3 regions of the Ralstonia insidiosa genome follow, and region 2 is predicted to be linked to each of the others. Evidence: predicted binding sites of a transcription regulator. Region 2 holds the regulator's gene; each other region holds the start of a gene.
What was found. The regulator LexA, encoded in region 2, represses DNA repair genes until DNA is damaged. The targets are predictions, from matches to a motif close to ACTGTATNNNNATACAGT.
Positions count from the first base shown of each region.

Region 1: the regulator LexA is predicted to act here: its motif matches at 3,700-3,717, upstream of imuA (translesion DNA synthesis-associated protein ImuA).
Region 3: the regulator LexA is predicted to act here: its motif matches at 3,661-3,678, upstream of recA (recombinase RecA).

Region 1 is NZ_VZPV01000003.1:306,710-316,638, reverse strand. Features, by position in the region: gene F7R11_RS23635 (error-prone DNA polymerase) at 1-1,205, opposite strand, end outside; gene F7R11_RS23630 (Y-family DNA polymerase) at 1,213-2,796, opposite strand; gene imuA (translesion DNA synthesis-associated protein ImuA) at 2,729-3,673, opposite strand; gene F7R11_RS23620 (hypothetical protein) at 3,835-4,020, shown strand; gene dbpA (ATP-dependent RNA helicase DbpA) at 4,040-5,437, shown strand; gene F7R11_RS23610 (hypothetical protein) at 5,473-6,183, opposite strand; gene F7R11_RS23605 (DUF4337 domain-containing protein) at 6,299-6,871, opposite strand; gene F7R11_RS23600 (substrate-binding periplasmic protein) at 7,201-8,094, opposite strand; gene pedF (cytochrome c-550 PedF) at 8,188-8,673, opposite strand; gene F7R11_RS23590 (sigma-54-dependent Fis family transcriptional regulator) at 8,944-9,929, shown strand, end outside.
Region 2 is NZ_VZPV01000001.1:2,480,536-2,490,464, forward strand. Features, by position in the region: gene rplI (50S ribosomal protein L9) at 1-63, opposite strand, end outside; gene rpsR (30S ribosomal protein S18) at 89-376, opposite strand; gene priB (primosomal replication protein N) at 380-706, opposite strand; gene rpsF (30S ribosomal protein S6) at 748-1,116, opposite strand; gene F7R11_RS11795 (asparaginase) at 1,210-2,202, opposite strand; gene F7R11_RS11800 (ferredoxin--NADP reductase) at 2,341-3,117, opposite strand; gene lexA (transcriptional repressor LexA) at 3,371-4,024, shown strand; gene F7R11_RS11810 (hypothetical protein) at 4,145-4,330, shown strand; gene F7R11_RS11820 (cupin domain-containing protein) at 4,671-4,982, opposite strand; gene F7R11_RS11825 (dipeptidase) at 5,000-6,736, opposite strand; gene F7R11_RS11830 (nuclear transport factor 2 family protein) at 6,869-7,261, shown strand; tRNA gene F7R11_RS11835 (tRNA-His) at 7,306-7,381, opposite strand; gene dusA (tRNA dihydrouridine(20/20a) synthase DusA) at 7,471-8,505, opposite strand; gene F7R11_RS11845 (enoyl-CoA hydratase/isomerase family protein) at 8,548-9,660, opposite strand; gene F7R11_RS11850 (sterol desaturase family protein) at 9,809-9,929, shown strand, end outside.
Region 3 is NZ_VZPV01000001.1:1,132,303-1,142,231, forward strand. Features, by position in the region: gene F7R11_RS05485 (MFS transporter) at 1-789, opposite strand, end outside; gene F7R11_RS05490 (DUF4212 domain-containing protein) at 989-1,294, opposite strand; gene F7R11_RS05495 (sensor histidine kinase) at 1,291-2,850, opposite strand; gene F7R11_RS05500 (response regulator) at 2,843-3,550, opposite strand; gene recA (recombinase RecA) at 3,832-4,893, shown strand; gene recX (recombination regulator RecX) at 4,990-5,469, shown strand; gene F7R11_RS05515 (DUF2889 domain-containing protein) at 5,758-6,384, shown strand; gene sucC (ADP-forming succinate--CoA ligase subunit beta) at 6,463-7,629, shown strand; gene sucD (succinate--CoA ligase subunit alpha) at 7,715-8,596, shown strand; gene F7R11_RS05530 (TerC family protein) at 8,767-9,465, shown strand; gene F7R11_RS05535 (pilin) at 9,651-9,929, shown strand, end outside.

The DNA of each region.
Region 1 (9,929 bases), on a different contig from region 2:
ATGTCAGGTGGCTCGCTGCGTGCGCGTGAAAGAAAGCGTGCGAACAACGCATTGCCACTGTCCGGGTCCACCTCGGTGATCCCCAGGCAGTAGCACACCGCAGAATTGGCCGCCGAGCCACGCCCCTGGCAAAGGATGTCTTGGCTGCGAGCAAATTTCACCACGTCGTAAACGGTCAGGAAGAACGGCTCGTAGCCGAGATCGGCAATCAGATCGAGCTCCATGCCGATCTGCTTGAGCACCTTCTCGGGTGTGCCTTGTGGGTAGCGCCGCTTGGCACCGGCGTGGACCTCGGCGAGCAGGTACTCGGCAGGCGTCATGCCCTCTGGCACGACCTCGCTCGGGTATTCATATTCGATTTCATCGAGCGAGAATTTGCACAAGCCGGCCAGCTCCACACTGCGTTGCAGAGCACGCTTGCCACGCTCGCCCTGGTAGAGAAACGCGAGCTGCATGCGCGTGCGCATGGCTTGCTCGGCGCTGGGTGACAGCTCCAATCCACACTCGGCAATCGGCTTGGACAGGCGAATGGCCGTCAGCACATCGTGCAATGGCTTGCGCTGCCGCGTGTGCATCTGTACGCCGCCGGTGGCAACCATGGGCACATCGAGCTGCTCAGAGACTGCCGCCACCGTGCCGCGATGGCGGTCATCCGCATGCCGCAACGGCAACTCCAGCGCAATCGATAGCCGATCGCCAAATACGCCCCGGCACCACAACGCCTGCATGCGTAGTTGTTGCGGATCGGCGTCATAGTCGGGCAGCAGAATCGCCAGGCAGTCAGGCACACCGCGCAGGTGGGCCAGCTCACCCTTGGGCGCAGCCAAGTCATCGGCCAGCAGGCGGTATTCCCCTTTGGGCGCCGCCAGCCGCGCGTGTGTGATGACCTCGCTCAGGTTGCCGTAGCCCTCGATGTTCTGCGCCAACAGCACCAACCGCAGCCAGGGCTCGCCCTGTGCATTGCGCACGGTAAAGCGGCTACCGATGATGAGTTTGAAGTCCTGCTCCTTAGCCGCCACAAGCGCACGCGCGGTGCCGGCCACGGAGCATTCGTCGGTCAACGCCAAGGCCTGATAGCCGTATTGCTTGGCGCGCTCCACCAATTCTTTTGGATGCGACGCGCCCGTCAGGAACGTGAAGTTGCTGATGCAATGCAGCTCGGCATAGTCAGGCAGGCCGATGGAGGGCAATGTGCTTGTCGCCATGGCACGCTTAGCCGAACAGGCCGTGCAGATACCAGCGGGCGTCTTCCTCGCTGGCCGATGCCGAAACACGCTCGCGGTAGACCCAGTAGCGCACGGCGCCATCGTCACCCCGGCCTTCTGCGATGAAGTAGTCGCGCTTGATGAGGGCGTCGTCCCACCAGCCGGATTCAATGCGTTCGGGCAAGGACACCAGCCGTAGCAGTCCGCGGTAGTACGGATAGTGCTGGCGCGTCAGCAGCGGGATGGGTTTCTCCAGCAGCCACAGCGGCCGCTCGGGCTGCTGCGCGTGCCATTGCGCCAGCGCCTGACGCACAGCGGCGCGGCTATGCGCGGTGGTAGCAGCGTTCACCTCAACCCAGTGGTTGGCACGTTCGGGGCGGTGGTCAGCGCATGGCTGCGGGTGGCGCACGTTGTCTGCACCCAGCCGGGCGATGAGCGTGTCGATCAGGCGGGCTGCATCTTCCGCGCGGCCGCCCGGCTCGGGAAACAAGGATTCGGTGGGCGGCGCCAGCGGTGTGGCGTCTGTCACCGTCAGGCGCAGCTCGACCACCGGAGCGATCAGCGTGAGCCGGTGCACACGCTCGTGCAGCACGCGTGACAGATGCGCCAGCGTACGGACCGGCTGCGCCAGTGCGATCTCCACCGGCGTGGAAGACACGGCATCGTCACTGCTCCGGCCGCGCCGCCGCTCGTGCTCCAGCGTGAGCCGGTAGGTCTTGGCGCCCAGTTGATGCGCCGACAGCCAGCCGACCAGTTGCAGCAGCAGTTGCTCAGACGCCGCTAGCACGCCTTCGGCGCTGTCGATACGACCGGGCAGCTCCAGCGGCACATCAAAGCGCAGCGGCGCAGCAAACCATGTGAAGCTCTCGTGCCCATCGCCATAGGCCGCGTCGAGCGTATCAACCAGCAATGGCCCGCAGCGGCGGCGCAGGCCCGCACGTGGCAGCCCGCGCAAGTCGGCCAGCCTGCGGCAACCGAGGCCCTCAAGCCAGTCCGGGCGTGTCAGGCGAACCACGGCATCGATCGACAATGCATCCAGCAACGTCGACATGCGTTCCAGTCGCACCGCCCGTCGTACGCCACCTTGCAGGCCGCCTGAAGTTGCGGTGCGACGCCCGCGCACCGGTCGCGTGCTCGCCAGCCATGCGGCGCCGCGCGCCGTCGGTCCGGCGCCGAGCACGGGCACGGCACCTAACCGGTACGCGCAATACTTCACCGCCCGACACAGTGCGCGATGCCCGCCGAACAGGCGCAGGCTTGCCTCCACCTCCAGCAGCACGGTTGCCTCGTCGGCCACATCCAGCGTCACGTGTGGTGTGAATGCCAGCAGCGCCAGCGCCAGCGATTGCATCAGCCGTGCTTCAGCCGCCGGATCACGCTCAAGCTGTACAGCGTGCGGTACCAGCGCCTGCGCACCCGCCCGGCGTAGGCCCGCATGCACGCCTTCCCGCACCGCCAGACGGTTGGCCGATACCACGCGCTCCTGCTCCAGCACCACCACCGGCAGGGGCAGCGCGGCCCGGTCAGACCACCGGGGTCGAAGCGCGTCCAGCGGCAGTCGGGGCAGATGCACCGCGATCCAGAACGGCATGATCAGAAGCGTCCGACAGAGCATCGAACGCAGAAGAAGACGACAGCGCGGCCAGCAGCGACGCGGTGGCCGGGTCCATGGTGAAGGGCTCGGCGGGTTGTGTTGGCAACGCACGAACGGAAGCGCGCCCCGCCTGCAACGGATCCGCCAACGGCAGCAGCAACGGCGTGTCACGCAACGGCCCGCGCCGCTTGTGAAAGACGATGGACAACGCATCGCCACCCGCCGGCACCAGCCCAAGGCGCAGCACCGCCGGCGACGACTCGCGCAACGCCTGCGCCGGCCGGAACACCCAGATGGCGCTCTCGCCTGCTTGTGCCAGCACCTGCAGCCGGCGCAGTGCTCCAGGGCGCGCCTGGTTCAGCCAGATCAGCACGCCGCCGAATGCTTGGCTGCGCACGATCTGCTCGGCGGCCCACAGCAGGTCAGCAGGCTTGTCGGCACGCACCCAGACGATCTGTTCAGGAGAAAAATCCCAGCCGACCAGCCGCACGGCGTTGGGTAGATGTGGAGGGCCGACTAGCGCAATCCGTCCACCACTCAGCCCTGCCCCCGCGCACAGTGTGGACAGCGCCGGGCGCAGCAAACGACACTCACCGATACCGGGCTGAGGACACAGCAACTCGGTCAGCCCGCCCAGCGGCCAGCCGCCACCGGGCAATTCGGTGTTCAGCGTGTCATAACCGGTGGCCAGAACGCGGCCACTGGCGCGTGCCAGGCTGCCTGCACGCCACAGCGCCGGGTGCAGCGTCTCGGGCGCTGGTACTATCCGGGCTCTTTGCGCAGGCAGGCGCGACGCACACACCGCCGGCCCAGTGGCGACAGGGTGTTCCGCGACACCTTCAGCGGGAAAAAGAGACGGGGACGGCGCAAACATGGAAAGCGCGGGAGAAAATCGCGAATACTGTATGGATATACAGTATCACAACTTTCGCTCTGCGCTAGCCTGTTTCTAACCGTCCTTGCCGTTGCCCCATCTTGTCGCCCCATCCCACCTTGCCACCAACGGTGCGCAACCGAACCCATCCGGAGAAAACCGTGTTCACTTGCAAAAACCAGAGCTGCGGCACGCAGTGGGAACTGTCCGAAGTCGTTATCAAGGACGAAGGCCAAGGGCCGCTGTTCCGCTGCACGCTCTGTGGCGCGCGCAACTACGTCGAGCGTTTCGAAGCCGACGACGGCACGGTCGTCTACGAGCAAATCGAAGGCCGGCCGCTCAATTGAATTGACCCGACGCAACAACATGACCACCGAACCGACCGCCACACCTTTCAGCACCCTTGCGCTCGCCCCCGCCGTGCTCGCGAATCTCGCGCAGCTCGGCTACACCGACATGACGCCGATCCAGGCCGCGAGCCTGCCGATCACGCTCGCGGGCCACGACCTGATCGCACAGGCGAAAACCGGCAGCGGCAAGACCGCCGCGTTCTCGCTCCCACTGCTCACGCGACTCGACGCACGCAGCTTTGACGTGCAGGCGATGGTGCTGTGCCCGACGCGCGAACTCGCCGATCAGGTCACGCAGGAAATCCGCCGCCTCGCGCGCGCCGAAGAGAACGTGAAGGTGCTGACGCTCTGCGGCGGCACGCCGATGCGTCCGCAGGCGGAGAGCCTCGAGCACGGCGCGCATATCGTCGTCGGCACACCGGGTCGAATCATGGACCACCTCGAGCGCGGCAATCTCACGCTCGGCGCGCTGAAGACGCTCGTGCTCGACGAAGCGGACCGGATGCTCGACATGGGCTTCTTCGACGACATCGCCACGGTTGTGCGCCAGTGCCCGACCGACCGGCAGACGCTGCTGTTCTCGGCGACCTACCCGGACGGCATCGCCAAGCTGTGCCGCCAGATCCTGCGCAATCCGAAAGAGGTGAAGCTCGAAGAGCGCCACGACGACAGCAAGATCCGCCAGCGCTTCTACGAGGTAACGGATAACGAGCGACTGCATGCGGTCGGGCGATTGCTGAAGCACTATCGGCCGGTCAGCACGCTCGCGTTCTGCAACACGAAGCAGCAATGCCGCGACCTGCTCGACGTGCTGCGCGCGCAAGGCATCCACGCACTCGCGCTGCATGGCGAGTTGGAGCAGCGCGAACGCGATCAGGTGCTGATCCAGTTCGCGAACCGCAGTTGCTCGGTGCTCGTCGCAACCGACGTTGCCGCGCGCGGGCTCGACATCGCGCAGCTCGAAGCGGTCATCAACGTTGACGTAACGCCTGACCCCGAAGTGCACGTGCACCGGATCGGCCGCACGGGCCGCGCCGACCAGGACGGCTGGGCGCTGAGCCTGGCGAGCATGGATGAGATGGGGCGTGTCGGCAATATCGAGGAGGTGCTCGGGCGCGAGGTCGAATGGCACAAGCTTGCCGAGCTCGACAGCGGCAGCGAAGCGCCGCTGCTGCCGCCGATGGAGACCCTGCAGATTCTCGGCGGACGCAAGGACAAGATCCGCCCCGGCGATGTCCTCGGTGCACTGACCGGCGACGCGGGCTTTCGCGCTGACCAGATCGGCAAGATCAACGTGACCGAATTCTCGACCTACGTTGCCGTCGAGCGCGGCATCGCACGCGACGCGCTACGCAAGCTCAACGGGGGCACGGTAAAGGGCAAGAAGGTTCGGGTTCGGTTGATGGACGAATGACGCCTGCGCCGTCCTCAAGGCTCAAGGCCGCACTGTCAGTGCTTGGCTGGCGCCTTGCACAACCCCTGGTTGTAGAGGATGGCCTTGCTGGTGGAGGCGTAGTTGTCGGCGTCGCACGGCGGCAGGAAGCTTGAGCTGTCGCCCTGCATGCGTACGGCCACGGTGTCGGACAACGCCGTCAGACACTGTTGGTTGTCGCCACGGTGGTATTCCGTTACGGCCAGGTCGCTACGCGCCTTGTCGCGCTCGATCCAGTCCATGAAGGTGTCGCATTCGGAGAGCAGTGCACGCAGCGTCGTGCGGGCGCCGTCATAGTCCTTGGCAGCGTATTGCTTGTGCGCCTGGCCGATGCGGACCGTACGTTGGCGATCAGTGCACGCAGCGGGTGGACGGCGATACTCGCCATCGAACCCGGCGCGCATGCCGCAGAAGTCACGGCAAGCTTCCTGCGTGGCGGACGTATCGAGCTTGAGCACGCCGTTATCGCCCGACACCGCGATGCGGCATGCATCGGCCACGCCGGTGCGGCCCTTGAACGTACCGCTGACGGCGCAGGTATGGCAGTTCGCGCCCATGGTTTCGATGTTGAAGCGGTTGCCCTTGACCGACATTGCGCCGTGGCTGCTGCCGCCTTCCACATAGATGTACTCGCCCGGCTCAACTGCCGGGCCAGCTGCCATCGCCAGCACGCTGGCCGACAAGCCCAGGATTGCCACTGCGCGCCGTATCCACATTCCGCGTGTCATGGTGTTCGTATCCAGTTTCGGGAGGCGGGCTGCCTCCTGCACGGGCGACATTCTGGCGGCAGCGCACATGGCGGCGCAACCACCGCATGATGAACGGATGAACGATTGCGCTGGTCTAGATGTGCAACACCGCCAGCACGGCCAACACACCACCCAGCCCACCCACACCATACGAGATCACCTGCAGCCAGCGCCGGCGCGACAGCAACGTGATGGCCGCCAGCGCAATCGACACCTGCATCGCCACCACCGCCTGTGCCCAGCGATGGTGGTGATGCACGGCGCGCTCGCTGGCTTCGTCGGCTTCCTTGGCCAAGCGTTCCTGCTCTTCAGCCTGGCGGCGGATGTCTTCCTTTTCGGTGGCGTAGCGCTGGGCTTCGCGCTTGGCGGCCGCCTGATCGGCGCCGGGCAGTTGTGCGGTCAGCTCGGCAATCGCCTGCTTCTGGCCCTTGGCCTGGTAGTAGGCCCAGCGGTTGGCGGCTTCCGTCTTGTGGATGGCGGCTTCATTCTTGGCAAGCAACGCTTCGTTTTGTGTGGCACCACCCTGGTAGCCGAAGATGGCGCCGGCGGTCGACAGAATGGCCGTCATGACGGCGATGCGGCCGGCAAAGCTGTCGGCGTGGCCGGTTTCTGCGGCGTGTTCCAGCACATGGTCGTGTGCGCCGTGTACGTGAAATCCTTCAGACATCGTTGCTCCCCGTTTTGGTCTTGTGTGGTCATGCGCCCCGTCAGGCGCGGGCCTCACAATGCATGGACTTGTACGGAAACGCAACGCCCGGCAGTGCAGGTATCCAACGGCATGGGACACCCTTCCCTAAGGTATCCGTCTGGGTGTCAGGTCAGATTTCCGCGACGATTTCGTGGCGCAGGCCAACGAAACCGGGCGGACCTGATCGTGTTTGTGCCGCCGAAAGCACGGTTCGCAAGACCAGCCAAACTTGTGCTGATGGTTCGCAGCCAGGTTGAGGAGGAACGGGGGCGATATTTGCCCCCTAAGTTACCCCCTTAAGTTACCCCCTAAGGCGCCACGATCGACACCCCATACCGGGCAAAAATGCGCTGCAATTCACCGCTCTCGCGCAGGGCTTGCAGTGCACTTTCCAGCGCCTGCGCCAGCGCGCGCTGATCCTCCTTGACCGCCATGCCAATGGCCCAGCCACGCGGAGGCAGAACGGGCGACTCAAGTTCAGTGACGAGGAAGCGTGCGGCAGACTTGCCCTGCGTTTTCAACGCGCTTTCGTACTGCGAGCGCGTCACCATCACCGCGGCGATTTCGCCGGAGAACAAAGCGCGCAATGCCGCGTCAGCTTCAGCGTAGATCTTCACCTTGTCGCGCAGCGCGCCTTGGGCGCCCGAGAGCAAGGCATTGGCACCTGCCGACCCCTGTTCCGCACCGGTCGGCTGGCCGGCCAAGTCCTCGAAGCGGCTGACCTGATGGATACGGTCATGATCGTAGGCCAGCACGAACCCCTCACGGTGATACGGCGCGAAGATCAGCACCTGGTGGTTCTGGCGTATGAACGCGGGGTCAACCGGCACGTGCAGCATGACGTCGGCCGGGCCGTACCCCAGGTAGTGCCCCTTCCAAACCATGTTGCGCAGGTCGCCCGACATGCCGTCGTCGTCGGCATCGAACGGCAGCAGCGCGGCAGACAACCCCATCTGCTTGCTGAGTGCGTTCGCCAGCGCAACGTCGATGCCGGTGAACTGGCCGCCAACGTTGTCTGAGAATGGCGGCAGGCCTTTGTACAGCGCGACCTTCAGGCTGCCGCTCTGACGAATCTTTGCCATGTCGGCATGCGCCGGTGCGGCGCCCACCCAAATGACTGCCGCAGCAACTAGGAAGCTGGCAAGGCTCCGGCCAAGACGACAAAAGAACCGAGCCGTGTCCAACCGAAGACGGGCGTTCATGAGACCTCTCCTGGCGGATAGATAGACGAGCCGACGCAGCACGCAGACTGGGACAGCGCCGGCTCGCGAAACTGCAAACAACGGGACGGCCGCTTAATCCTGCACGCGGCGCGACTCCAGATAGGTCTTGATCGCCCAGACGGCTTCCTGGCTCAGCACGCCGTCAAACGGCGGCATGTAGACGCGGCCGTCACGCGTACGGCCATGGCGCACGGTGCTCGTCATGTACTGCGAGACCTCTGCGAAACAAGCGTCCTTCTTCTTCCCGTCGGCCAGCGACATGCAGTCGGTATCGAGCTTGCGCAGGTCAGGCGCAATCCCACCGGAGATGGCTTCCAGCCCGTGGCAGCGCGCGCAGTTCTGGTTGTACGCCGAGGCCCCGATGCGCAATGCCTCGTCATGTGCAGGGCCTGCGCGGTATGGATTGTCCTGACGCCAATCGGCGCCCAGTTGCGGTAAGGTGTGCGTGTCCACGGCCTGCGGCGTGACATCGCCATGCGCGGTTGCGGTGGCGGGCAATCCCCCAGCCAGAAGTGCGCAGGCAGAAAGCAGCGCGAACAAGTTGCGAGGCGTTTTCAAGAGTTGTCTCCTTAGTGTCGTTAAAACGATTTTTGGAGACCTTTCTGCAAGACCCATACCAAGGCGATAAAGCGACCGGCAAATCGGGGAACATCCGCGAAGCGGTCTGGAGATCCGGCGCGTGGATTGGCAACAGGTGCTCAGGAATGCAACACCCTGGCAAGGGTCTTGCTTCATGGCGCAACACTTCCGGCTTGTTCCTGGCGATCGCGACCAGGGCGAGCCGGGCGACCCGCACACAGATTGCGGGCGAGTTTAAGGAGACCGACCATGATCCCTCACGCGGCAGCCGACTCGCGCGGTTCCGAAAGTGCTCTGGCAGATCAGCCCGAGCTGATCGCGCAATCGCACGAACGATCCAAGTCCTATGGCTTGCGGCCCTATGAGTCGCCCGACTTCTGCCCGGTGCTGCAAAGCGAGCTGAAAACCGAGATCGAGCGCAGCCAATCCTTGTTTGCGCATGCACTGCCCGTGATGGAGACGCTCTACAGCCAGATCGTCAACACGCAGAGCATGGTGATCCTGACCGACACGTCGGGCCTGATCCTGCATTCGCTGGGCGATGACGATTTCCTCGCCCAAGCCAGCAAGGTGGCCTTGCAACCGGGCGCGTCATGGTCGGAGGAAGCCCGGGGCACCAACGCCATCGGCACGGCGCTGGCCGATGCCAAACCCACGCTGGTCCACGGCTCTGAACACTATCTGCAGGCCAACCAGTTCCTCACCTGTTCCTGCGCGCCGATCTTCGATCCGTACGGCGCAACGGTGGGCGCGCTGGACGTGACGGGCGACCACCGCGGCTTCCACAAGCACACCATGGCGCTGGTACGCATGTCTGCGCAAATGATCGAAAACCAGCTGTTTGCCAACACGTTCCAGGACGTGGTGTGCATCCATTTCCACTCACGCCCGGAGTTCATCGGCACGCTGGTCGAAGGCATTGCCGCCTTCACGCCGGCGGGGCGCTTCCTGTCGGCCAACCGCAGCGGCGAATTCCAGCTTGGGTTGTCGAGCCGCTCCCTGCATGCGCATACCTTCTCGTCACTGTTCGGGCTGTCGATGTCGCAACTGATCGACCGGGAGCGCAGCGCGCCGGCGGGCATCGTGCAGTTGCAGTTGCCTAGCGGCGTGAAGGTGTTTGCGCGTGTGGAATGGAAGCGGCCTGCAAACCGCATCGTGGGCGGTGCAATTGGCACAGATATGCCAATCGACCGTGATACGGCGCCGCGTCGCCCTTACATCGAGCCGGCCAGGCA
Region 2 (9,929 bases):
CACACGCACCACGTCGCCCAGGTTACCCAGGTTGATGACTTTTTCCAGCAGAATGACTTGCATCGTTTGTTCTCCTTATCCGCGCCGATTACTTCTTGTGCTGATCGGTGTACGGCATCAGCGCGAGGAAACGCGCACGCTTGATGGCCGTATCGAGCTGGCGCTGATAGATCGCGCGCGTACCGGTCAGGCGGGCCGGAGTGATCTTGCCGTTTTCGCCGATGAAGTCCTTGAGCAGATCGACATCCTTGTAGTCGATTTGCTCAACGCCTGCCACGGTGAAGCGGCAGAACTTCTTACGCTTGAACAGCGGGTTTTGCTGCGTGAAGCGCTTCTTGTTCTTCGCGTCGCGCTGCTTCTTGTTCATGAATGCCATGATTCAATCCTTTACGAATACGTTACATCCGGAGATGTGAAAGACCAATGTCTTGCTGCTGCGGTGCTTGCGAGCCAGGAATCCGACGCAATCCAGGACAGTGCCCGGTGCGATGCGGTCCAGAACGGAGGCCATCTTGCCGGCGCCCAGCGCTTCGATCGAAAACTCGACCTGTCGCGCTGTCTGCGCTTCCATCGCCTGCCCACTGTAGGTCAGCAGACAATTGACGATGGGCACGCCGGCTGGGGTGTATCGCATCACCTCGCGCTCGACCAGTGTGGCGACGAGCTGCAGGCGGTTGATGGCGCTTTCCCCAGGGTTTCCGTTCATGCTCGCGGTGCGTAGTTAAACTTGCGCCGCACCGCGCGGCATTAGGCGGCCTGTTCGGTTTGAGCGGCGGCCTTCTTGGCCTCTTCGCGTGCCACTTCCTTCATCATCGGCGACGGAGCCGTTTCAGCCTTCTTGGTCTGAACGATGAGGTGACGCAGCACAGCGTCGTTGAACTTGAACGCGTGCTCGAGCTCGGCCAGGGTTTCCTTGCCGCATTCGATGTTCATGCACACGTAGTGAGCCTTGGCCAGCTTCTGGATCATGTAGGCCAGTTGACGACGGCCCCAGTCCTCGACGCGATGCACCTGACCGCCTTGGCTTGTGACCGTGCTCTTGTAGCGCTCGATCATTGCAGGCACTTGCTCGCTCTGGTCCGGATGGACGATGAATACGATTTCGTAATGACGCATTGACGCTCCTTGTGGATTAAGCCGCCCGGGCGTCACACTCCGGTGCAGCAAGGTTGGTTAGCCTGCCATTATACGCAGGCTTTGGCGATTTTTTCAATACCGATCAATGACTTGCTGCAGGGAGACAGTTTCTGCCTGAGCACGCCCGGCCGCGAGAAGGAGCATCAGCAGCACACGCGCCTTATACGGATTGAGCGTGCCCGTCGAGGCCCAGCCCTGCCCGGTGGGTTGCGTCGGCACGACGCCCGCGCCAGTACGTGTCGAACGCAGCACAAACACGCCTTGCCGGCTGGCGCGCTCCAGTGCAGCCTCGAGATTCGTGTGGATAGAGCCCGCGCCGGTGGCCGCAATCACGAGCCCCTTCACACCGGCTGCGACCAGCGTATCGACCAGTCGCGCATCCGGCTGCGCATAGCTCGCCAGCACCTCCACCCACGGCCATTGCCCCGCCTGCGGCATCGGCAGCACATCGGTCGAAGCCGGGCGCTGGGTCGTGCGCGTGAACTGCACCTGCGTGTCGAGTACGAAACCCACCGGACCACTATCCGGCGAAATAAATGCCTCTACCGCGTAGGTGTGCCCCTTCTGGACATCACGCGCCGCATGCACGCGCTGATTGAGCGCCACCAACACACCACGCCCGCGCGAGGCCGGACTGGCCGCCAGCCGCACCGCGTTCAGCAAATTCAGCGGACCATCGGCCGACAACGACGTCGACGGCCGCATCGCCGCCGTCATGACGATGGGCGTATCGGTCTGCTGCGTCAGGTGCAGCAGCATGGCCGTCTCTTCGAGCGTATCCGTACCGTGCGTGATAACCACGCCATCCACGCGCTCAACATCGATCCAGTGATGGACACGCGCAACCAGCTTCTCCCACACGTCAAAGGTCAGGTCCTTGCTATCGATCTGCGCGACCTGCTCGGCACGCACATTGGCAATGCGCTCCAAACCAAGCTTGCTGGCCGCAAGCAATTGATCAATGGGCACAGCGCCGGCTCGGTAGCGGGCGGCGGAGCCGGCATCATCAGCAGACCCGGCGATCGTGCCGCCGGTGGCGAGGATGGCAATGGTAGGCAAGGACATCGTTGCAGACATGCGTGGTGGGCAAGGCGCGCATTGTATCCGCGCGCCCCGCCTTTGCCGACGCGGGATTGCCCTTGGGCGAGCACCAAAGCAAAACGCCGGCACACAGGCCGGCGTTTGCAGGAAAAGCCGCGTCGCTTATTTCTCGACGAAAGCGCGCTCGATCACATAGTCACCGGCCTCACCCATGCGCGGCGAAATCTTGAAACCACGCGCATCGAGCAGCTTGCAGGTGTCATCCAGCATGGCCGGGCTGCCACAGATCATGGCGCGATCGACCGCCGGGTCCAGCGGCGGCAGCCCGATGTCAGCAGACAGCTTGCCGTTGTCCACGAGATCGGTCAGGCGGCCCATGTTGCGGAACGGCTCGCGCGTGACGGTCGGGTAGTAGATCAGCTTCTCGCGCACCTGGTCGCCAAAGAATTCGTTGTTCGGCAACTCGCTGGTGATGAAGTCGGCATAGGCCAACTCGCTCACCTGGCGCACGCCGTGCAGCAGCACGACCTTTTCGAAGCGCTCGTAGGTATCCGGGTCCTGGATGATGCTCATGAACGGTGCCAGGCCGGTGCCGGTACCGAACAGGTAGAGGTTCTTGCCCGGCAGCAGGTCATCCAGCACGAGCGTGCCGACCGGCTTCTTGCTCACCAGCAGCTTGTCACCCACTTTCAGGTGCTGCAGGCGCGAAGTGAGCGGGCCGTTCTGAACCTTGATGCTGAAGAACTCCAGATGCTCTTCGTAGTTCGGGCTGGCAATGCTGTAGGCACGCATCAGCGGCTTGCCCTCGACTTCCAAGCCAATCATGACGAAGTGGCCGTTATGAAAGCGCAGCGCTTGGTCGCGCGTGGTCTTGAAGCTGAACAGGGAGTCGTTCCAGTGATGGACGCTCAGAACGGTCTCTTGATTGAATGCGGACATGGTGACGTTTGGCCAGCCCAACGAGGCTCAATCGGGCTATGTGGCGGTGCAAAATGCGGTCAAGGCCTTGATTTTATGCGATTCCCCTTAGCCGCGCCTGTATGGATTGCGCATAAGCTTCTAACCAGCCGCACAGGTTTTGACTTGGGTCAGAGGCTGCGGCGCACCCGCGCAACACGCCGCAACGAAATCACTTGCGCTTCCCGCGTCACTGTATAAAATCACAGCACCTGTTCAAATATACAGTACGCCAATGGCCACCCTCACCCCCCGCCAGCAGCAGATCTACGACCTGATCCGCCAGACGATCCAGCGCACCGGCTTTCCGCCCACCCGCGCCGAGATTGCTGCGGAGTTTGGCTTCTCGTCGCCCAATGCTGCTGAAGAACACCTGCGGGCGCTGGCGCGCAAGGGCGTGATCGAGCTGACGCCAGGCGCCTCCCGTGGCATCCGGCTGCGCGCAATGGGCGCTGATGCGAGCCAACACCAGTTTTCGCTGCCATCGATGGGGTTGATGCAATTGACCTTACCGCTGGTGGGCCGTGTGGCTGCCGGCAGCCCGATCCTGGCCGCCGAGCATATTGATCGGCAATACCAGGTCGATTCGTCACTATTCTCAGCCCAACCGGACTTCCTGCTGAAGGTGCGCGGCATGAGCATGCGCGACGCAGGCATTCTGGACGGCGACCTGCTGGCCGTGCAGCGCGCGACCGAAGCTACCAACGGCAAGATCGTCGTTGCACGACTGGGCGACGACGTCACGGTCAAACGCTTCCAGCGCAAGGGACGTCACGTCGAACTGATCGCTGAAAACCCCGATTTCGAACCGATCCACGTTGACCTGGATCGCGATGAGTTTCACCTGGAGGGCTTGGCCGTCGGTCTGATCCGGCCTGCTGCTCCGTAAATCTCTGGCGCAGATCGGCGCCGAATTTCTTCGCTGTTTGATTCAACCTGGAGGTGAGCCACCGGCTCGCCAGGGCGGAGTCTTGCCGCTCGCTTTCCACCCGAACCCACGAGGTCTGCCATGCGACTCGGATCGATGTCTTCCCAACGCCGCCCGGTGCATCCGGTGCCCTTCCGCCAAACCCAAGGCGTGCGTATCTACCAGGGGGAACAACGCCGCACGATGGTCGGCAGCATGGCCGCCATCTGCCGCATGTTGGATGCGATTCCGGCGGCCTCTCGAACGGCGGGCGCCGAAGGCTGCTGAAGATGATAGAGAGGCAGGAATCACGCTGCGACGGCCGATCAGGGCATTCCCCAATGCTGCCGCCGCAACTGATTTCATACACTTGCCGTGCCCTGAGGACAGGGCTTTCTTCAACTGATTTTCGGCCCGCCATTTGAGCGGGCTGTTTTTTTGCACGCAAGTTGCTGCAGCGGCACATTCGCAGATGTTCCGCCAGCAAAACAGACGTTTACCCGGATTTTGTTTGGCGTACGTGACAGTACTATTGCTAATGCCCTCAGGGGCAATTGAGATCGCTGAATTCGAAGCCCGCAGATTGCGGGCTTTTTTTTGCGCCGCAACCCGCCATCCGGCATCGCATCTACACGCTGCCAGCTTTCTCCACCACGAGAATCCGCGCCGCGCCGCGTGGATGCGCCACGTGCTCGCAGCCAATGTCCGCAAAGAAGATGTCACCCGGCTCGAGCACCGCAACCTTCTCCGCGCCAGCCTCTCGATAGTGCATATCGACGGTACCGTCGAGCACCACGAAGATCTCCTCACCATCGTTCACGTGCCAGCGATAAGGCTGGTCAGTCCAATGCAAGCGCGTCGTGATGCCGCTCATATTGGCGATGTCGAGTGCGCCCCAGGCACGCTCTGCGGTGAACGACTTGGCGCGGATGATCTTCATGGCGATCGTGCGATCGTTTATTGCATCGACGGCAGGTTGCCGATGCGCACCAGCATTTCGGTAAACATCTGCATATCCAGGTCGAGATCCGGTACTTCCTTGTACTCGTTGGCGTTGTGCGCGGTGTACTTCTTGCCTGGCATGGCGGGGCCAAAGTTGATCGCGTTCGGCATCAGCTTGGCGGTGGTGCTGCCGGCAGTCGGCACAGGCTTGGCGTCCAGACCTGTCGTGTCACCGTAGATGTTGAGCAGCGTCGACAACCAAGCCCCCTTCGGATCGCGCGCCATCCAGTTGCCCTGGTCGTGGTTGATCTCCAGGGCGATATGGTTGGTGTTGGCCCACGCATTGATCTTGCCAGCGATCTCGCCACGCAACGCGTCAGGCGTTTTGCCGCGCGGCATGCGCACGTTAGCGGTCACCTCTACGCGGCCATTCTTGTCACCGATCACGGTCGGCGAGATGGTGAGCGGGCCCATGAAGTCGTCCTTGTAGGCAACGCCGATGGTGTTGCCGAGATAGTCGGTGCCGTAGAGGTCGGTCAGGTAGCGCACGGCATGAGCGTAGGCATTGTCGGCCAGGCCCAGATCCGCCGCGCGCAGGAACAGCGCCAGGCGCGGTAGCGGATTCACGCCCTCTTCCGGGCGCGAGCCGTGCGCCGAGGTACCAGTAACCTTCACGACGATGCTGTCGGCATTGCGCGTGATGTCGATCGAGAACTTGCCCTGCGCCGCGAGGCTGCTCACGAATGCGTCGCGCTTGGCTTCGAGCGCGGCGGCAGCCACGCCCAAGTCGCCGCCCTTGAGTGTGGCCGTGGCCGTCTGCGGGATGGAGCTGGCCGATGCCGCTCCGCTCATCGAAACGATCGCCGTACGTGCCGAATCGCCCACCCCAGCCTGCGCGGGGAAGAACACCTTCAGTGCGCCCGAGCCCTTCTCGGCCACGACGGCTGGGTACTTGCTGTCGAGCACGATGTTGTACGCGGGCAGCTGCGTGCGCTCGCGGTAGTACTTCATGCCGTCGCCGCCGGTTTCTTCGGTGGTCTCGATCATCAGGCGGATCGTGCGCGCGAGCGGCACGCCGCTGTCTTTGACCGTTTTCATGGCGTACAGCGCGGCGGCAATCGAGCCCTTGTCGTCGATCGTGCCACGGCCGTACAGCAACGTGCCCACTCGCGTGACCTTGAACGGATCGAGTTTGGTGCCATCGCTGAGCACCCATTCTTCAGCCTTGGCGGGCACGACGTCGGCGTGCGTCAGGATGCCGAACTCGTCCGAGCCGGTGCCGGGCAGCGTGACTTCGAACACACGGTTGTCGACGTTGCGGAATTTCAGGCCGAAGTCGCGCGCCATGCCCTCGACCAGCTTGCCGAACGCCACGATGGCGGGGTTTTCGTGCTGCGGAATCTTGTCGTCGCGCACCGTGGGCAGCGCGACCATCTTCTCGATCGAGCCGATCACGGCCTGCTGGTTGTGCAGACGGTTATACACGCCGAGCAGGCGGCCGATGTTGATGAGGTCGTCGCCCGTGAGCGGCGCCTTTTTCTGGTACGCAGCCACACTGCCCGCGACTTGCGGGTCTGCCTTGGCGGCAGCGGCGAGGAAGCTGTTCAGGTCAGCCGATGCCTTGGATTGCTCAGCGGCGAGCAGCGCGTCGAGCTGCGGCTTCTGAAGCGTAGCAGCGAAGGCACCGGCACCCAGCGTCAGGGACAGCGCGATGGTCAGGACGGACAAGCCAATACGGGCAGGACGTTGCATCGAAACAGTTTCCGGAAAGGACGAAGGCGCCATCATAGGGGCGAAGCGCGAGCCACGCATTGTGCAGCGCGCAAAATGCGAAGCCACGCGGGCTGCGCGGTATGCTTGAGCCTTTCCCAGGAGGCTTGCCGCATGGAACCGTCTCTGGACACTGCTCCCGCTCTACTCAACGTGCTGGAAGATTTGCGCCGGCGCGAGCCCATCTTCCACAGGCCGGAATTCGGCACCCGCCGAGAAGATTTCGAGCGCATGACAACGGAGGATTTCTGGGAAGTCGGTGCTTCGGGCCAACGCTATAGCCGCAGCTATGTGCTCGGCGTGCTGGATGCCCGGCATGGGCACATCGGGGAGGATTTCTGGCAAACGCGCGACTTCCGCTGCCAGGAAATCGCACCGGATAACTATCTGCTGACCTACACGCTGGTGCAATCGAATCGCACCACACGCCGATCAACACTTTGGCGACGCACGATGGATGGCTGGAAGGTCGTGTACCACCAGGGAACCATCGTGGCAGACGCCTGAACGCAAAAAAGCCCGCAAGAAGCGGGCTTTTTTACTGAAACTTTTGGGGTGACCGATGGGATTCGAACCCACGACAACCAGAATCACAATCTGGGACTCTACCAACTGAGCTACGGCCACCGTTGTACGAACAGCTTAAACTGATTGCTGCCCGACGAAAAACGAGATTATACAAACATTCTTCCGGCGTGACTAGGGGGTGGCGCAATTTATGCCGCGACCGCCTCCTCGCCAGATTCTTCGCCACGCCGCAGGTGTGCCCGCGCCTCATCAAACAGCGCATGGGCATCCGCCAACGTCTTAACGCGAGCCAGCGCCTTGGAGTCCGACAACACGCGTCGCCAGCCGCGCGCACCCGCCACGCCACGATACAGCCCCAGCATGTGCCGCACCGCCGCGCCGGCGTAACCACCACGCTCCACCCAGCGTCCGACGTAGGCAATCATTGCGTCCTCCACCTCGGCGCGCGTGAGGGCCGGCGTGCCGGCATCATAGTAGCGCGCGTCAAACGCGGCCATCAGGTGCGGGTGGTGATACGCCTCGCGGCCGATCATCACGCCGTCGACGTGCGTCAGATGCGTGTCGATCTGCTCCAGCGTCTGCACGCCGCCATTGAGCAGGATCTCCAGATGCGGGAAATCACGCTTGAGCTGGTAGACCACCTCGTAGCGCAGCGGCGGAATCTCGCGGTTTTCCTTCGGGCTCAAACCCTTCAGGATGGCGTTGCGCGCGTGGACGATGAAGGTCTCGCAACCGGCCGCGGCGATAGTGCCGACGAAATCGCGTACGAAATCGTAGGTTTCGATGGCGTCGATGCCGATGCGGTGCTTGACCGTGACTGGAATCGACACGGCGTCGCGCATCGCCTTGACACCCTCCGCCACCAGCTTCGGTTCAGCCATCAGGCACGCGCCGAACGCGCCACGCTGCACGCGCTCGGATGGGCAGCCGCAATTGAGGTTGATCTCTTTGTAACCCCACTGCTCGCCGAGGCGCGCGGCCTTGGCCAGATCGTCGGGCTCGCTGCCGCCCAGTTGCAGTGCGACGGGGTGTTCGACTTCATCGAAATCGAGGTGACGCGGCACGTCGCCGTGCAGCAGCGCGCCCGTCGTCACCATTTCCGTGTAGAGCCAGGTATGGTGGCTGATCTGGCGGTGGAAGTAGCGGCAATGCCTATCCGTCCAATCCATCATGGGGGCAACGGACAGGCGGCGCGGGTTCGGCGTAGGGCGTTCAGCAGTCACAGCAAAATCAACGGTTCAATTCAAGCGCGCAGTTTACCGGTTCTAGTCCGACAACCCCAGCAGCGGATGCTGCTCGCGGCGCCACGGCGAGACAAAGAACGCGGCCACTTCGTCGTCACGCACGGTGTCAATGCTCGCGTGCTTCCACTTGGGTGAGTGATCCTTGTCGACGGCCAGGGCGCGAATGCCTTCGATGCCATCGCCCTCAGCAAACACGTGCGTCATCATGTCCAGCTCGCGGCACAGTTCATCGGCCAGCGTGGTGTGACGGCCGCGGCGGATCAACTCCAGCGTCACGGCCATCATCAGCGGCGAGCGCTTGGCCATGTGCGCAGCGGTCTGCGCGGCCCACTCGGCGTCAGTGCTGCCGGCCAGATTGGCCAGAATTGCGGGGATGGTGGCTTGGCTGAAACACGCATCGATCGCGGCGCGGTGCGGGATCACGATCGCTTTGGCGGCGTCTGGCACCGTTGCGGCTTCGGTGAAGCACGCGGCGATCTGCTCGGCGCTCTGCCAGGTACCTTCGCGCAAACGCTGCACAACGGTGGATAGCGCCTCAGTCGTGACATGGCAATCGGCCAGGCCAACTGACAGCGCATCCGCTGCCTCGATCATCTGCCCGGTCACGCCCAGGTATTCGCCCACATGGCCCGGCACGCGCGCCAGGAACCAGCCGCCGCCCACATCCGGGAACAGGCCGATGTTGGTCTCGGGCATGGCCATTTTCGTACGCTCGGTCACCACGCGCAGCGACGCACCTTGCGAGATCCCCATGCCGCCACCCATCACGACGCCGTCCATCAGGGCGATATAGGGCTTGGCGTATTGGAAGATCAGGTGGTTGAGGCGGTATTCCTCGGTGAAGAAGGTAACGAGCTGCGTGTGCTCACCCGCCGTGGCGGCGCGGTGGAAGAAGCGGATGTCGCCACCCGCGCACAGGGCCTTGCCGCCCTCACCGCGCAGGATGACGGCGTGGACTTCCGGATCGTGCTGCCAGGCCAGCAGCGCATGCGACATCGCGCGGATCATCTCCAGCGACAGCGCGTTCAGCGCTTGCGGCCGGTTCAGCGTCAGCCAGCCGATGCCGCCGCGTACCTCGGCGATCACGTTGGGTTGGACTTCGGCCTGGGGCGCGGTCAATGCAGTGGATTCCATGTCTCTCGAGTGTTGTTGTACGAATAACGGGTCGCACTGTACACGACGCGCTTCTTAAGCGAGGAAGGGCTCTAGCCCGCCCCCTTTCGCGACACGGGTGTTGGGCGTATATCTGCGAATTGGAGACAACACACATCACAACAATCAGATGAATCCTGCCAATGGCGCCGCCGGCGCGTCCAGTTTCGACCCGGGCCTGATCCTGCTGGCCTTCGCACCGGTCTTCCTGCTGACCATCGGCGCAGAGGCCTGGTATTGGCGCAAACGCG
Region 3 (9,929 bases), 1.3 Mb from region 2:
GGCGGTCAGGCCGATCAGCGCCAGGATCACGATCTTCAGGTTGCGCCATTGGCCGAAGGCTTCCGTCAGCGGGGCCTTGGAGGTTTTGCCCTCGGCCTTCATCTTCTGGAACGCCGGCGATTCGCTCATCGACAGGCGGATGTACACCGACGTTGCCAGCAGCAGGATCGACACCAGGAACGGGATACGCCAGCCCCAATCGTCGAACGACTTGCCGGTCAGTTCACGCACCACCAGGATGACGACCAGCGACAGGAACAGGCCCAGTGTCGCCGTGGTCTGGATCCACGACGTGTAGGCACCGCGGCGGCCGTGCGGCGCGTGCTCGGCCACATACGTGGCGGCACCACCGTACTCACCGCCCAGCGCCAGGCCCTGCAGCATGCGCAGCGCGATCAGGATGATCGGCGCGGCCACGCCAATCGTGCCGTAAGAGGGCAGCAGACCGACGATGAACGTCGACGTGCCCATGATCACGATGGTGACCAAGAACGTGTACTTGCGGCCGATCATGTCGCCCAGCCGGCCGAACACCAGCGCGCCGAACGGGCGCACCAGGAAGCCGGCGGCAAAGGCCAGCAGTGCAAAGATGAAACCCGCCGTTGGATCGAGGCCCGAGAAGAACTGCTTGGCGATGATCGCCGCCAGTGAGCCGTAGAGATAGAAGTCGTACCACTCGAACACCGTCCCGAGCGACGAGGCGAAGATGACCTTCTTCTCCTCCTTCGTCATGGGCGCAGGCTGGACACGCCCGGCGGGCGCGTTCGGTGCACTTTGCACGGTTGCCATGTTGTCTCCTGTTTTCGTAGGTCGTCCCGCTGGGCATGGACACGACAACGCAAAGCAATCGCCCGCGGAATTGTGAACGATTGTGGAAAGCGAAACTTACTGCGTTCTGACACGAACGCCCTGTCAACAGGGCAATTTCGTCGGGGTATACACGAGGATGTGCGCGTTGCGTTGCAGCGCAATTCGCTGCTTCAGCGCATCAAATGGAAGGCGGTGGAGTGGGCTCAGCGGCTTCGTGCTGCGATGCCTCGTCATCCTGCGATGCAGCATCCGCTGCGCGGTTGGTGCGCCACGCATACAGCACGGTGATCAGCACGTAGACGATGGGTGCGCCCTGGCCCGCCACCCAGTAAGCGAATGGCCAACCGAAGAAGCGCATCGACAGATCACGCGCGAAGAATGCCACCACATAGGTGACGACAAACCACACCCCCAACAGCGCGGCGATCCAGCGCATGTTGGCGACCCAGCGTCGGCGTGCGGGTGTTCCGGGCGTGATGCTCATGCGGTGGTGTCCCCATCGGGTGCGCTGCGATGCAGCGTGATGCGAAAGCGCGCGCCCGCCAGGCGTGGCGATGCCTGGTAGACGTTGTCGAGCACCTCGATGTCGCCGCCGTGCTGCTGCACGATCTCACGCACGATGGCCAGGCCCAGCCCGCTGCCCTCGGCCTGCGTGCCGAGAATGCGATAGAAGCGCTGCATCACGCGTTCACGTTCCGCCACGGGGATGCCGGGGCCGGTGTCGTCCACGTCAATGAAGACGAATGGCTCGAACGGTGCCGTGGTCACGCGCACCGTGACATGGCCGCCGTCAGGCGTGTAGCGGATGGCGTTGTCGAGCAGGTTGTTGAGCATCTCGGCCAGCATCGTCGCGTTGCCGGACGTCATGACCGGCGGTCCGGGCTCTTCGAAGCCGAGGTCGATCTGCTTGGCCCACGCCTTCTGCAGCCAGTCGGCCACCACCTGCCGCGACAGCGCACAGATGTCGAGCGGCACCAGGACATCGGTCGCGCCCATGTTCTCCATGCGCGCCAGCGAGAGCAGTTGCTTGACGAGGTGCGCCGTGCGGTCCGAGCTGTCGGCGATGTGGGCGAGCGTGCGGCGCAACTCGTCGGGCGACTGTTCGCGCTGGGCCAACTCGGCTTGCATGCGCAGGCCGGCCAGCGGCGTTTTCATCTGATGCGCGGCATCGGCAATGAAACGCTTCTGCGTCTGCACGGATTGCTCCAGCCGCCCGAGCAGGTCGTTGAACGATGCCACCAGCGGTGTCAGTTCCTGCGGTGCGGCGCCTTCGTCAATGGGGCTGGTATCGCCCGGGTTGCGCGCGCGAATGCGCTCCTGAATCGCATTGAGCGGCGCCAGCCCGCGCGTGAGCCCGAACCACACCAGGATGACCGCCAGCGGCAGGATCACGAACTGCGGCAGGATCACGCCCTTGATGATTTCGTTGGCCAGTTGCGCACGCTTGTCGAGCGTTTCTGCCACCTGCACCAGCGCGGGTTTGCCGCCGGTCATGCCGGGGCGCTGCACAAACGTATACGCCACGCGGATCTCTGCGCCATGGATATGGTCGTCGCGCAATTGCACGAGGCTGCCGGCATTGGCGTCTTCTTCCGGGGGGAGCGGCAGGTCGCGATCGCCCGAGACGAACTCGCCGCTCTCGCCGAGCACCTGGTAATAGATGTTGTCGGTCTCATCCGCGCGCAGGATCTCGCGCGCGGAGATCGGCAATTGCAGCGTCACGCGCCCGTTCACTTCGCGCAGTTGCTGGCTGAGCACGATGGCGCTTGATTCCAGCGCGCGGTCGTAGGGCGCATTCGCAATGGACTTGGCCACAAGGTACGTCACCGCAATGCTCATCGGCCAGAGCAGCAACAGTGGCGCGAGCATCCAGTCGAGAATCTCGCCAAACAGCGATCGGGCGACGGGCCCGGTGGCGTCGTCTTCGAGGTGGGGGAGGGTATCGGCGAGGTCGCGGTCGTCAGCCTGGGGGGCAACGCCGGGGCGCGGTGCGCGCGGTATCCGGTGGCGACGCCACGGCCAGGCCAGCCGATCAGCCATGGGCGGTGGCTGAGGTGGCGGGGGCGGCAGCGCGCTCCAGGCAATAGCCCAACCCGCGCACGGTGGCAATGCGGATGCCCTCCACCTCGATCTTCTTGCGCAAGCGGTGGACGTACACCTCGATGGCGTTGTTGCTGACCTCTTCGCCCCAGCCGCACAGGTGGTCGACCAGTTGCTCCTTCGACACCAGCCGGCCCGCGCGCGCCAGCAGGATCTCCAGCAGCCCGATCTCACGCGCCGACAGGTCGATCATCTGGTCATGGATATAGGCGATGCGGCCGACCTGGTCGAACGCCAGCGGGCCGTGCCGGACGAGCGTGGCGCCGCCGCCCGTGCCGCGCCGGACCAGCGCACGCACGCGTGCCTCCAGTTCGGACAGGGCGAAGGGCTTGGCCATGTAGTCGTCGGCGCCCAGATCCAGGCCCTTGACGCGGTCTTCCACGCTGTCTGCGGCGGTCAGGATCAGCACCGGCAGCATGGCCCCGCGCGAACGCAGGCGTCGGAGCACCTCCAGCCCTGACAGGCGCGGCAACCCCACGTCGAGGATCAGAAGGTCATAGGTCTGGGCCGTTTGCGTGGCAAGCGCCGCGTCGGCGGCGGCCCCGTCTTCGGCCCGGTCGACGGCATAGCCGGCCTGGCGCAGCGAACGGGTCAGCCCGTCGGCCAGGGTGGCGTCGTCTTCGGCTATCAGGATGCGCATGCGTGTCTCCCCGCGATGCTGAGCAGGGTGTCTGGCCTGCCCATCCCGCCCGCTACATTATTTTCACGCGTGTTGTTGCGCAATCGCTGCGCTGGAGGCTTGTCAAAACCACTGGTTTTTTATACAGTACTCCGAACTCGCGGTGCTGTAGTCTTGGCGGCGCTAAAGTATCGAGATTGGTTCCAGCGTCAGGCCGTGCAGCGGATCTGCTGTTGCGAACAAACGCAGGAATCATCGGCCCTTGCGGCCCATTTATACACCAAATCGCACGAAGGACGACCATGGAAGACGGCAAGAAGGCAGCCACGATGAGCGCAGAAAAGCAGAAGGCGCTGGCTGCCGCGCTCGCGCAGATCGAAAAGCAGTTCGGCAAGGGCTCCATCATGAAGATGGGCGATGCCGAGGTGGAGCTGGTCCAGGTCGTGTCCACGGGCTCGCTGGGGCTGGACGTGGCGCTGGGCGTCGGTGGTCTGCCGCGCGGCCGCGTGATTGAAATCTATGGTCCGGAATCGTCCGGTAAGACCACGCTGACGCTGCAAGTGGTTGCTGAGATGCAGAAGCTGGGCGGCACCTGCGCATTCATTGACGCAGAACATGCACTGGACGTCACTTACGCTGACAAGATTGGCGTGAGCGTGCCGGACCTGCTGATCTCCCAGCCCGACACCGGTGAACAGGCCCTGGAAATTGCTGATGCGCTGGTGCGCTCGGGTTCGGTCGACCTGATCGTCATCGACTCGGTGGCCGCGCTGGTGCCGAAGGCTGAAATCGAAGGCGAAATGGGCGACGCGCTGCCCGGCTTGCAAGCCCGTCTGATGAGCCAGGCCCTGCGCAAGCTGACCGGCACCATCAAGAAGACCAACTGCATGGTTATCTTCATCAACCAGATCCGGATGAAGATCGGCGTGATGTTCGGCTCGCCGGAAACCACCACGGGCGGTAACGCGCTCAAGTTCTACGCGTCGGTGCGTCTGGATATCCGCCGCATCGGCTCGATCAAGAAGGGCGATGACGTGGTCGGCAACGAAACTAAGGTCAAGGTTGTGAAGAACAAGGTGGCGCCGCCGTTCCGCGAAGCCATCTTCGACATCCTCTACGGCCAAGGCGTGTCGCGCGAAGGCGAAATCATCGACCTGGGCGTCGAGGCCAAGATCGTCGAGAAGTCCGGCGCCTGGTACAGCTACGGCGGCGAGCGCATCGGCCAAGGCCGCGACAACTGCCGCGAATACCTGCGCGAGAACCCTGACTTGGCCCGCGACATCGAGAACAAGGTTCGCGAAGCACTGGGCGTGACACCAATGAGTGCTGTCGTGGCGGCCGCAGTCGAGGTCGAGGAAGAGTAATTGGGTTGGCCGCCGGCGCAGATTGGCGGCTCTATCGAGCTTCATACGCCTGCCGTTCCCCAACGGCGGGCGTTTTTCTTTGGGGTGTGAAGCCACATGCCGTTGCCCCGTCAACCGCTATCACTCAAGGCGCGCGCGCTGGGCTATTTGTCCCGGCGCGAGCATAGCCGTGCCGAACTGCGCCGCAAGCTGGCACCGCATGCGGAATCTGCGGAGGAAGTGGATGCGCTGCTGGACTGGCTGGAAGGCGAGAATTGGCTGTCCAATGCACGCTTCGCTGAAAGCGTGGTGCACCGCCGGGCGAGCCGCTACGGTACCGCCCGGCTGATGCAGGAACTGAAAACGCACCAACTCGGCGAAGAAACGCTGGGTGAGGTGAAGGCCCAACTGCAGAGTACCGAGGTAGCGCGGGCCAAGGCACTTTGGGATAAGCGCTTCGGCCGCACACCGGCTGATCTGGCCGAGCGTGCCAAGCAAGTCCGCTACATGATGGCGCGCGGATTCTCTCGTTCGGTGGTCTCGCGCATCATTTCGGGCGCAGATGAATTGCTGGATGGCGGTGATGAATCCGACTGAACGTCGGCGATCTCTCGACAATTTGCGCGGACAATCCGTTTGCGTGCCGATCCAAGAGGTTGCACCTCAGGCGGTCGTTGCAACCCATCCAGCACCGCATTGCAGCATACGACGCAGTACAGTCGTAACGACGTGTTAAAATCCAAGTCTTTGATACCGTCCTCTACTTCGGTTGCAGGACGGGTTGTGTTCGTGTGTGGCGGCTGATGCGCTGCTGCAGACGTCCCGTAGGCGATGCGCGAGATCCGCGTGCGCCGCCTCCATCGGTCCTATCGGTCTGTCTGGTCCATGCCTCTGTCTGCTCCCGTCCCGCGCGTCATGCGCCACCGCCGTGCCATCACGGTGGAGGCCTATTTGCGGGAAGACGGCCTGTGGGACATCGAAGCGCGCCTGACCGACACCAAGCCTCGCGATATCCCGCTGGCCAGCGGCGGCGTCCGCCCGGAAGGCCAGCCGCTGCATGACCTGTGGCTGCGCGTGACCATCGATACCCGCATGAACGTCGTGGACGCTGAAGCGTGCTCCGACTGGGTGCCGTACCCCACACATTGCGACACCATCGGTCCGGCCTACCGCAAGCTCATCGGCCTGAACCTGATGAAGGGTTTTCGAAAGGCCTCGCGTGAGAGACTTGGCGGCGTGGCGGGCTGTACGCACCTGACCGAGCTGTGCGGCGTGCTGCCGACTGCCGCCATCCAGGCGTTTGCGGGCGATGTCTTTCCGGTGCGCGACAACTCCAACGACCTCCGACCGATCGAGCCCGACGAAAAGCCGCCTTACCAACTCCACGGCTGCCATGCCCTGCACTTCGAGGGCGAGGTGGTCCGTAAGCATTATCCGCGCTGGTATGCCTACCAGCCCGAGACCAAGATCCAACCGCCACGCACCGAGCTGTCGCCAGAGCCCTCGTCCTGAAGGGCGCCGCGCTGCTCGCGCGCTTTTTTCGATCCTTAACATTCATCACACTCACTCTGCCTAGCAAAGGAAACACGCATGAATATCCATGAGTACCAAGGCAAGGAAATCCTGCGCAAATACAATGTGCCGGTTCCGCGCGGCATTCCGGCCTTCTCGGTCGACGAGGCTATCAAAGCCGCTGAAACCCTGGGCGGCCCGGTGTGGGTCGTGAAGGCACAGATTCATGCGGGCGGCCGTGGTAAGGGCGGCGGCGTGAAGGTTGCCAAGAGCATCGACCAGGTCAAGGAATACGCCAGCAGCATCCTGGGTATGACCCTGGTGACGCACCAGACCGGTCCGGAAGGCAAGCTGGTCAAGCGCCTGCTGATCGAAGAAGGCGCGGACATCAAGAAGGAACTGTACGTGTCGCTGGTGGTGGACCGTGTGTCGCAGAAGGTCGCGCTGATGGCCTCGAGCGAAGGCGGCATGGACATCGAAGAAGTCGCTGAATCGCACCCGGAAAAGATCCACACGCTGATCATCGAACCGTCGACCGGCCTGACCGATGCTGACGCTGACGACATCGCCCGCAAGATCGGCGTGCCGGACGCGAGCGTTCCGCAAGCCCGCCAAGCCCTGCAAGGCCTGTACAAGGCATTCTGGGAAACCGACGCTTCGCAAGCGGAAATCAACCCGCTGATCCTGACCGGCGACGGCAAGGTCATCGCGCTGGACGCCAAGTTCAACTTCGACTCGAACGCGCTGTTCCGTCACCCGGAAATCGTGGCCTACCGCGATCTGGATGAAGAAGACCCGGCCGAAATCGAAGCCTCGAAGTTCGACCTGGCCTACATCTCGCTCGACGGCAACATCGGCTGCCTGGTGAATGGCGCTGGTCTGGCCATGGCCACGATGGACACCATCAAGCTGTTCGGCGGCGAGCCGGCCAACTTCCTCGACGTGGGCGGCGGTGCCACCACCGAGAAGGTGACCGAAGCCTTCAAGCTGATGCTGAAGAACCCGGACGTAAAGGCCATTCTGGTCAACATCTTCGGCGGCATCATGCGTTGCGACGTGATCGCCGAAGGCGTGATCGCTGCGGCCAAGGCTGTGTCGCTGTCGGTGCCGCTGGTTGTGCGCATGAAGGGCACGAACGAAGACCTCGGCAAGAAGATGCTGGCTGACTCGGGTCTGCCCATCATCGCCGCTGACACGATGGCAGAGGCCGCCGAGAAGGTCGTGGCCGCAGCCGCCGGCAAGTAAGCCGCCCGCTGACCCAACCATACGCGAACGCGAGCAGCGCCCGTTGAACATGACGGCGCGGCTCGCTGCATAAAAGGATTACAGCATGTCGATTCTGATCAACAAAGACACCAAGGTCATCACCCAGGGGATCACCGGTAAAACCGGCCAGTTCCACACCCGCGGCTGCCGCGACTACGCCAACGGCAAGGCCGCCTTCGTGGCAGGCGTGAACCCGAAGAAGGCTGGCGAAGACTTCGAAGGCATTCCCATCTACGCCACCGTCAAGGACGCCAAGGCACAAACCGGCGCCACCGTGTCGGTGATTTACGTGCCGCCCGCAGGCGCCGCTGACGCAATCTGGGAAGCCGTCGAAGCCGAACTGGATCTGGTGGTTTGCATCACCGAAGGCATCCCCGTGCGCGACATGATGATGGTCAAGGACAAGATGCGTAAGGCCGGCAGCAAGACGCTGCTGCTGGGCCCGAACTGCCCGGGCCTGATCACGCCGGACGAAATCAAGATCGGCATCATGCCGGGTCACATCCACCGCAAGGGCCGCATCGGCGTGGTGTCGCGCTCGGGCACGCTGACGTACGAAGCCGTGGGCCAGCTGACCGCGCTGGGCCTGGGCCAGTCGTCGGCTGTCGGTATCGGCGGCGACCCGATCAACGGTCTGAAGCACATCGACGTGATGAAGATGTTCAACGACGATCCGGAAACGGACGCCGTGGTCATGATCGGTGAGATCGGCGGTCCGGACGAAGCCAATGCGGCTTACTGGATCAAGGACAACATGAAGAAGCCGGTGGTGGGCTTCATCGCTGGCGTGACCGCGCCTCCGGGCAAGCGCATGGGCCACGCCGGCGCGCTGATCTCGGGCGGTGCCGACACCGCGCAAGCCAAGCTGGACATCATGGAAGAGTGCGGCATCAAGACCACCAAGAACCCGTCGGAAATGGCGCGTCTGCTCAAGGCGATGCTGTAATCGGCAAGGTTTGAGGTTGTGCGAGAACGGGGGCTTCGGCTCCCGTTTTTGTTTGGGCGCGACGGTTTGCGAGCGATGCAACATGCGCGCCGTGCACGACCTGTGTATAAGCAAAGACGTGGTCTCTTGCCTGTTATCCCTCTCCAACAAAAAGATCCTCGGGAACATTCATGGTGCTTACGTCCAGCGCATTCTGGTTTGCGCTTGGTTCCATCATCTTGACCAATATCGTGCTGTCGGGCGACAACGCGGTCGTTATCGCCCTAGCTGCGCGCAATCTGCCACAGCGGCAGCAGAAGCAGGCGATCTTCTGGGGCAGTGCCGGCGCCATCGTGCTGCGTATCGTGCTGACGATCCTGGCCGTCAAGTTGCTCGCGTTGCCTTATCTGAAGACGATCGGTGCTGTGCTGCTGGTCTATATCGGCATCAAGCTGCTGGCCGAAGCGGATGAGGGCGACGCGCATGATCGCAAGCAACGGGATGGCCTTTGGCCTGCTGTCCAGACCATCCTGATTGCCGATCTGGTGATGTCGCTCGATAACGTGGTCGCCGTGGCCGCAGCGGCGGAGAAGGGGCCGCCGGGCACGACTTTCCTCCTGCTTGTCCTGGGCCTCGGGCTGTCGATTCCGTTCATCGTCTTTGGCAGCACGTTGCTGGTGAGCGTGATGGCGCGGTTTCCGATCATCGTCACGCTGGGCGCCGCGCTGCTCGGTTATTTGGCCGGCGACATGCTGGTCACGGACCCTGTCGATGCTGCGTGGTTTGCGTACTCGGTGCCATACGCGGATGTAGTGGTTGGCTGCGCCGGTGCGCTGATCGTGGTCACCGTCGGCTGGTGGCTGAGCCGACGGACGTTGCGGCAGGCCTAATCCGAACGAATCCCCCCGAAAGTAGGTGATGACGCGATCTGTCTGAAAATCTGTCAAGAATGGTCAGATTCGCGGCTAAATTTCCATCAAGGTGCGCCAGTTTTTCGCCCGAAAACGCAGTGTGTGCCTTGGCATAGTCCCTGCACCGTGGCCTCCCACAACAAAATGCCTTTTGGGGATAGGTCATGGGCTTCAAGCACAGCAGGGGAACACGGCGCCGAGCGCACGGCTTTACGCTGATCGAGCTGATGATCGTGGTGGCGATCGTTGGGATCTTGGCGGCGATTGCGCTGCCGGCGTACAACAACTACCTGGTCAAATCGAAGCTGACCGAAGCGACGACGACGCTGGATGCTGCGCGGGTCGCGGTGAACGAAGCGTATTCGTCTAGCGGCGGCGCGTTTCCGAGTACAAATTCGCCGCCCATCATCACCCAGGCGGTGGCGAGCAACGCGCAGTATGTC